2 regions of the Citrobacter enshiensis genome follow, and region 2 is predicted to be linked to the other one. Evidence: predicted binding sites of a transcription regulator. Region 2 holds the regulator's gene; the other holds the start of a gene.
What was found. Region 2 encodes LexA, which represses DNA repair genes until DNA is damaged. Its sites were predicted from a motif close to TNCTGTATGTACATACAGNA; they were not measured.

Region 1: a site for LexA is predicted at 2,069-2,088, ahead of umuD (translesion error-prone DNA polymerase V autoproteolytic subunit). Genes of this name have one in related genera too.

What each region holds. Positions count from the first base shown of each region.
Region 1 covers NZ_CP119862.1:2,791,204-2,795,419, reverse strand. Annotated here, with positions in the region: gene dhaR (dihydroxyacetone kinase operon transcriptional regulator DhaR) at 49-1,968, shown strand; gene umuD (translesion error-prone DNA polymerase V autoproteolytic subunit) at 2,107-2,541, shown strand; gene umuC (translesion error-prone DNA polymerase V subunit UmuC) at 2,525-3,790, shown strand; gene leuE (leucine efflux protein LeuE) at 3,929-4,216, shown strand, end outside.
Region 2 covers NZ_CP119862.1:4,520,629-4,524,844, forward strand. Annotated here, with positions in the region: gene zur (zinc uptake transcriptional repressor Zur) at 1-404, shown strand, start outside; gene P2W74_RS21525 (CsbD family protein) at 471-680, opposite strand; gene dinF (MATE family efflux transporter DinF) at 811-2,136, opposite strand; gene lexA (transcriptional repressor LexA) at 2,204-2,812, opposite strand; gene P2W74_RS21540 (diacylglycerol kinase) at 2,922-3,290, opposite strand; gene plsB (glycerol-3-phosphate 1-O-acyltransferase PlsB) at 3,456-4,216, shown strand, end outside.

The DNA.
Region 1 (4,216 bases), 1.7 Mb from region 2:
CCCGGTGACCGGGACGTGGAAAAGCGCGCGCATGCGCGCGGAGAAAACATGGCGACTCTACATCAAACCGGCGACAACGCCGTCTCTTCTACTGTTCTTAGCGCTTCGTGGCAACGCTGTAGCAAAATGATGCAGCGGGAGCCCTGGATCATGCCGCATCAGGCACAGGGGCTGACGTTTGACTCTATTTGTCGGCGAAAAACCGCATTGCTGGCGTTGGGGCAAGCGGCGCTGGAGGATGCCTGGGAATACATGTCTCCCCGGGGATGTGGGTTATTTATTCTTGATGAGTCGGCCTGCATACTTAGCCGCTGCGGCGATCCGCTTACGCTGCAACAGCTTGGCGAACTGGGGTTTATCAACGGTGCCTACTGTGCGGAAAGTATTATTGGTACCTGTGCCTTATCCCTGGCGCCTGCGGTTGGACAACCGATTCAAACCTCTGGCGAGCAACATTTTAAACAGAGGCTGTCTGGCTGGAGTTTCTTCTCTACGCCTATTTTTGATAACCACGGTCGCCAGTCGGGTTCCATCGCCTTGTGCTGTCCTGTTGGGCAGGAGGCGGCGTCCGATCTGCCGCTAACGCTGGCGATAGCGCGTGAAGTGGGCAATTCACTGCTGACCGACAGCCTGCTTACCGAGTCTAATCGCCATCTGAATCAGCTGTACGGCCTGCTCGAAGGAATGGTCGACGGTGTGATGGCCTGGAATGAACAGGGCACGCTGCAATTTCTGAATGCGCAGGCCGCGCGATTGCTGCATCTGGATGCCCAGTCGAGTCAGGGGCAAAATATCACTGAGCTGGTCACGCTTCCTGCCGTTTTACAGGGTGCAGTCCGGCAACTGCGTCAGCTCAACCATGTCGAAGTCACGTTTGAAAGCCAGCATCAATTTGTGGATGCGGTCATCACCCTGAAACCGATTATTGAGGCTCAGGGGGCCAGTTTTATTCTGCTGCTCCATCCTGTCGAACAGATGCGCCAGTTGGTGACCAGCCAATTAGGAAAAGTGAGCCACACCTTTGCACAAATGCCGGGCGACGATCCTGACACCCGGCGCTTACTGCATTTTGGTCGACAGGCCGCGCGGGGGCGCTTCCCGGTGTTACTTTGCGGGGAGGAGGGGGTTGGCAAAGAACAGCTCAGCCAGGCCATTCATAATGAAAGTGAGCGTGCTGAAGGCCCCTATATTGCAGTGAACTGCCAGCTGTATGCCGATACCGTGTTGGGACAGGGCGATACCGATGGCACGACGGAGGGCGGGCGTTTAAGTCGTCTGGAGCTGGCCAACGGTGGCACGCTGTTTCTGGAGAAAATTGAATACCTGGAGCCGGAGTTGCAATCGGCGCTTCTGCAGGTGATCAAACAAGGGGTATTAACGCGCCTTGATGCCCGCAGACTGATTCCTGTTGATGTTAAAGTCATCGCGTCTACGACTCTGGATCTCGCGTTGCTGGTGGAACAAAACCGCTTTAGTCGCCAGCTTTACTACGCGTTACATGCCTTTGAAATCACCATTCCGCCGCTTCGAATGCGGCGAAACAGCATTCCAGCGCTGGTGCGTAATACGCTTGCGCGTCTTGAGAAACGTTTCTCGACGCGGCTGAAGATAGAGGATGATGCGATGGCGCAACTGGTTGATTGTGCCTGGCCGGGGAATGATTTTGAGTTGCTCAGCGTGATAGAAAACATCGCCATGAGTAGCGACAACGGTCATATCCGGCTGAACCATTTACCCGAGCATCTTTTTACTGAACGCTTCGAGGAGGGCGGCACGCGCCTCTCAACCCAGCTGACCTTTGCCGGTATTGAGAAAGACGCCATTATTCATGCAGCAAAGGTCACCGGCGGTCGTGTACAGGAGATGTCCAGCGTGTTGAACATTGGGCGCACAACGCTGTGGCGTAAGCTAAAGCAGTACAACATTGATGTCAGCCAGTTTAAGCGTCGTCGTCAGGACTCGCGTTGAGGTTGAACGTGGTGGGGCACGGATAACTGAATGTGTTGTGACTTCAACGGGTTCATTCTTTCATCGCATAAGTCGCTTGATTTGGCCGATAAACATAATATGCTGTATGTATATACAGTATTTGTTGAGATGGCCGTGATGAATGATATTTTTTCCTGTGAACGTAATAACACCATTACGTTACCTCTTTTTCTGGAGCGTGTTTCATGCGGGTTTCCCAGCCCGGCGCAAGACTATGTTGAGGACAGTCTCGATCTTAACACCCTGGTGGTGAAGCATCCGGGGGCAACGTACTTCCTCAGGGTCAGCGGTGACTCGATGGTGGGGGCCGGTATCAGCGATGGTGATTTATTGGTGGTTGACCGTTCGTTGACGGCGATGCATGGCGATATTGTGGTGGCGGCCGTGGCGGGGGAGTTTACCGTGAAGGAGCTGCGAACGCGGCCCCGTCTTCAGCTATTCCCACACAACCCGCATTATTCCCCCATCGTGTTGCAGAGCGAGGAAGAGCTGCAACTCTTTGGCGTTGTGACATTTACGTTGAAATCACACAGACATGTTCGCGCTGGTTGATGTAAACAGTTTCTATGCGTCCTGTGAAACTGTTTTTCGACCGGATCTCGAGGGAAAACCGGTGGTGGTGGTTTCAAATAATGACGGATGCATTATTTCGCGATCGGCACAGGCAAAAGCGCTCGGCGTAAAAATGGGGGCGCCTTATTTCAAAGTGAAAGATGAATTACGGCGTCAGCACGTCACGGTTTTTAGCTCCAATTATGCGCTTTATGCCGATCTCAGCCACCGTGTGATGTTGACCCTGGCAGAAATGGCGCCGTCGGTAGAGGTCTATTCCATTGATGAAGCTTTTATCGATCTGTCAGGCGTCGGGCGTGGCTATTCACTCGAGGCGTTTGGGCGCCAAATTCGTCAACAGATACGAAAGAACACGGGGTTGACCGTTGGCGTAGGCATTGCGCAGACCAAAACGCTGGCAAAAGTCGCCAATTTTGCAGCGAAAACATGGCAAAAGACCGGCGGCGTGGTCGATCTGTCAGATACTCTGCGTCAGAGAAATCTTCTTGAGCGCGTCCCTGTTGAAGAAGTCTGGGGGATAGGGCGGCGTACCAGTAAGAAACTCAATGCGATGGGCATTACGTCGGCGCTGCAATTGGCTGACAGCCCTCTCTGGGTGATGCGTAAACACTTCAGCGTGGTGACGGAACGTACCGTGCGTGAACTGCGCGGGGAATCCTGTCTGGCATTTGATGAGTTTGCCCCCACCAAACAGCAGATTATTTGTAGTCGGTCATTCGGCCATCGCATCACCCACTACGACGAGATGCATCAGGCCATTTGTACGTATGCTGAACGCGCGGCAGAAAAACTCCGGGCAGAACGACAGTACTGCTGCACTATCAGCGTCTTTATGCGAACCAGCCCGCATGTCGCAAATGCGGTGTTTTATGCTCCTCAGGCCAGCGGCCAGTTAACGATTCCGTCTAATGATACCCGCGACATTATTCGCGTTGCCTGCAGTGCGCTGGACAGGATCTGGAAAGACGGTTTTCGCTATATGAAAGCCGGCGTCATGCTCAGTGATTTTTTCAGCCAGGGGATTGCTCAGTTAAACTTGTTTGATGAAAACGCCCCACGCCCCAACAGTGAGAAATTAATGGCGGTGTTGGATCACCTCAACAGCAAAAAGGGGGGAGGCACCCTCTATTTTGCCGGGCAGGGGGTACAGCAGCAATGGCAAATGAAACGGGAAATGCTCTCCCCACGCTATACCACTCGGTTTTCAGATTTACCGGTGGTGAAATAGGCTGCTTTATTGCCTGTTTTTCGGAGTAATGTACTGGGTATGGCGGTGAGTCCTGATTTTCCTTTCCATCATCAGACGCATTCGTTAGCATATTGTTTCGCAGCTAGGCGTATCTGTTTTTTTCAGGAAGAGGTTAACGTGTTCGCAGAGTATGGAGTTCTGAATTACTGGACGTATCTGGTCGGGGCAATTTTTATCGTTCTGGTCCCTGGTCCTAATACATTTTTTGTGCTGAAAAATAGCGTTGGGCGTGGGATGAAAGGTGGATATCTCGCGGCAAGCGGCGTGTTTATTGGCGATGCGGTGCTGATGTTTCTCGCTTACGCCGGCGTTGCAACAATGATTAAAACGACGCCGGTGCTGTTTAGTATTGTTCGCTATCTCGGCGCATTGTATCTGCTTTATCTTGGCGCAAAGATGCTCTAC
Region 2 (4,216 bases):
AACAAGGGGCCATCAGCGCCTATGATCTGTTGGACCTGCTACGTGAAACTGAACCGCAGGCCAAGCCGCCTACGGTGTACCGTGCGCTCGATTTTTTGCTCGAGCAGGGCTTTGTTCACAAGGTCGAATCCACCAATAGCTATGTGCTCTGCCATCTGTTCGATCAGCCGACCCATAGTTCAGCCATGTTCATTTGTGACCGGTGCGGCGTGGTGAAAGAAGAAAGCACCGAGGGCGTGGAAGATATTATGCATACGCTGGCGGCAAAAATGGGCTTTGCCCTGCGTCATAACGTGATTGAAGCGCACGGGTTATGCCCGGCGTGCGTTGAAGTTGAAGCGTGTCGCCATCCTGATGAGTGCCAGCACGATCATTCGATTCTGGTGAAGAAAAAACCGCGTTAAGCAGGTTGGGCGGCAAAACCGCCCAATGGACTGTACATCCTTGTACTTTCGGGTCACCGCGGCTGATTACCAGCGGTATTTATTACGCGTTTCCCAGTCGCTCACTTCCTTTTCCGCCTTGTCTCTGGCGTAACCGTAACGTTCCTGGACCTTACCGACCAACTGGTCGCGCTTACCTTCAATGACCGTCATATCATCATCGGTCAGCTTGCCCCATTGCTCTTTCACTTTCCCTTTGAACTGTTTCCAGTTACCGCTGACTTCGTCTTTATTCATCATCGAGTCCTCATGATTAGTGGTGATTAGCGATATTGCTTCGCCCAAATACACTACGTTTTCTGCTGGACGTGAGATTAATTGTAGTCAGTGATCCCATGTTCATTTTGATATTCGGAACTTTTAACCATCACGCTCGGGCAAACCAGGTTCCATGCCGCCAGTGACGTCGCCAGATCCAGGCCAACGAGAGTCCACGAAGCGCCAGAAAAACGGCTAACGCCAGCCACAGTCCATGATTGCCGAGCCAGGGCAACGCACACAGCGTGAGGGCAAATCCCAGCGCCGCAACGGCCATACTGTTGCGCATTTCCGCCGCACGCGTCGCCCCGATAAACATGCCATCCAGCAAATAACACCAGACACCGATTAACGGCAACACCACCTGCCAGATAAGGTAGCGATCGGCCAAAAGTTGAATTTGCGGCAACGACGTCAGCAGCGCGATGATGTGCTCGCCCGCCAGGGCATAAACGAGGGCAAAGAGCAGCGCCACAATCCCTGACTGCCGACATGCAGCACGCCAGACATCCAGCAACTGGCTGCCGTCACGCGCGCCATACGCCTGCCCGGAATGCGCTTCGACAGCATAAGCAAATCCATCAAGGGCATAGGCGGTAAAGGTCAGCAGGGTCATCAGAACAGCGTTCACCGCAATGATGTCGCTGCCCAGCCGCGCGCCCAGAACCGTGATCGCACCGAAGCACAGTTGCAACAGCAACGAGCGCAGCATGATGTCCCGGTTAAGCGCCAGCAAGCGGCGGAAATTCCCCCGCCAGGCGTGTTTCAGCATCATGGACGACACGCCGCGCAGAGGAAGAACCTTGCGCACCATCATCAGGCCAAGCAGCAACGTGGCATATTCTGCGATCACCGTCGCCAGTGCTGCGCCCTGCACGTTCATATGCAAGCCCATCACCAGCCACAGATCGAGCACAATATTGAGGATGTTGCCGACAACCAGCAGGATCACCGGCGCACGGGCATACTGAACGCCCAACAACCAGCCAAGCAGAACCAGGTTCGCCAGCGATGCCGGGGCGCTCAGCCAGCGGATCTCCAGAAAACGTCGCGCCTGTACCAGCACCGCTTCATTTCCACCGACGATATGCAATGCAAGATCGATTACTGGCGTACGGAACAACGCGATTAAGGCCCCCGCTCCCAGCGCCAGAATCAGTGGCTGCACCAGCGCGCGCGCCAGTGCCTGGGGGTTTTTGGCGCCAAACGCCTGAGCCGTCAGCCCGGTGGTGCTCATGCGTAAGAAGAGCAACAGCATAAAGAGAAAACTGGTTGCCGTTGCGCCCACGGCAACGCCGCCCAGATACACAGGGCTGTCCAGATGCCCAATGACCGCAGTATCCACCAGTCCCAGCAAGGGAACGGTGATATTGGAGAAGATCATCGGTAACGCGAGACGCCAGAGCGCTTTGTCGGAAGAGGTAAAGAAAGGCATGCAGGAAAGCCTGAGCAGGAGTTAAAACAAACAGTGGCGCGAGATGCGCCACTGTATCAAAACAATATTACAACCACTCACCGTTGCGGATGACACCGACCGCCAGCCCTTCAATCGTGAAGTTTTGCTCGCGCAGGTCAACCACGATCGGTTTGAATTCACTGTTCTCTGGCAGAAGCTCGATTTTATTGCCCTGTTTTTTCAGGCGTTTTACGGTGACTTCATCGTCAATACGCGCCACGACCACCTGGCCGTTACGCACGTCCTGGGTTTTGTGTACCGCCAGCAAATCGCCGTCCATAATCCCAATATCTTTCATCGACATACCGCTGACGCGCAGCAGGAAATCGGCATTAGGTTTAAACAGCGACGGGTCGACTTGATAGTGGCCTTCAATATGCTGCTGTGCCAGAAGGGGTTCCCCTGCCGCCACGCGGCCCACTAAAGGCAGCCCCTCTTCTTCTTCCACCAGCAGACGGATACCGCGAGAAGCACCGGAGACAATCTCAAGGACGCCTTTACGTGCCAGCGCTTTCAGGTGTTCTTCAGCCGCATTTGGGGAACGGAACCCCAAACGCTGCGCGATCTCCGCACGCGTCGGTGGCATGCCTGTCTGGCTGATGTGATCCCGAATGAGATCGAACACCTCTTGCTGCCTGGCCGTTAACGCTTTCATTCCGCCCCCTGGGTGTATATACAGTTATGCTGTGAGTATATACAGTTAAAGGCGATTTTGGAACCACAAACAGCACAAAAAACAAGAGATTTATCGGATTATGGAACCCTTATCGAAAATGCGACCACAGCAGGATTCCCCAGGTGATCATCGCGACAAAGATCGACAGCAATACTGCCGCCGACCCCATATCCTTCGCCCGCCCGGAAAGCTCATGGTATTCAGAGCCAATGCGGTCAACCACTGCCTCAATCGCGCTGTTGAGGATTTCCACTATCATCACCAACATGACAGAACCAATCAACAAAACACGCGTGATGGCATCCACATCCAGCCAGCAGGCAATCGCTACCCCCAGCAGTACAGCAACACTTTCCTGACGAAATGCTGCTTCATTAATCCATGCAGCACGAAAACCTTTCCAGGAATAACCAGCAGCTTTAATAATTCGGGTAAGTCCAGTGGTATTATTGGCCATCAAAAGAACCTTTTTGCATTATCAGCGTCAATGACATTATATCGTTAACCCACGAAATTCGGGTTACAGCGGCGCGAAGTATGACGGGATACACCAGAAATTCGCTAGACTTTCTGATATCCTTGCAGCGCATTTGCATTATTAACCAGAGGCTTTACATCGTTTATGTCTGGCTGGCCACGAATTTACTACAAATTACTGAATTTACCATTAAGCGTACTGGTAAAAAGCAAGTCTATTCCAGCGGAACCCGCTCCGGAATTGGGGCTCGATACATCTCGTCCCATTATGTACGTTTTACCGTACAACTCAAAAGCGGACTTGCTGACGCTGCGCGCCCAATGCCTGGCGCACGATCTCCCCGACCCGTTAGAGCCGTTGGAGATCGACGGAACTCTGCTGCCGCGTTATGTGTTTATTCACGGCGGCCCGCGCGTATTCACCTACTACACGCCGAAAGAAGAGTCGATCAAACTCTTTCACAATTACCTCGACCTTCACCGCAGTAATCCAGACCTGGATGTACAGATGGTGCCGGTATCGGTGATGTTCGGCCGCTCTCCGGGGCGTGAAAAGGGTGAGGTAAATCCCCCTCTGCGTATGCTGAACGGCGTACAGAAATTCTTTGCCGTCTCCTGGCTGGGACGCGATAGTTTTGTCCGCTTCTCGCCTTCCGTTTCCTTACGACGGATGGCTGACGAGCACGGAACCGACAAAATTATTGCCCAAAAACTGGCGCGTGTGGCGCGAATGCATTTCGCCCGTCAGCGTCTGGCGGCGGTCGGTCCGCGTCTGCCTGCCCGACAGGATCTGTTTAACAAGTTGCTGGCGTCAAAAGCCATTGCTCGCGCGGTAGAAGACGAAGCGCGCAGCAAAAAAATCTCTCATGAAAAAGCGCAGCAGAACGCTATTGCGCTGATGGAAGA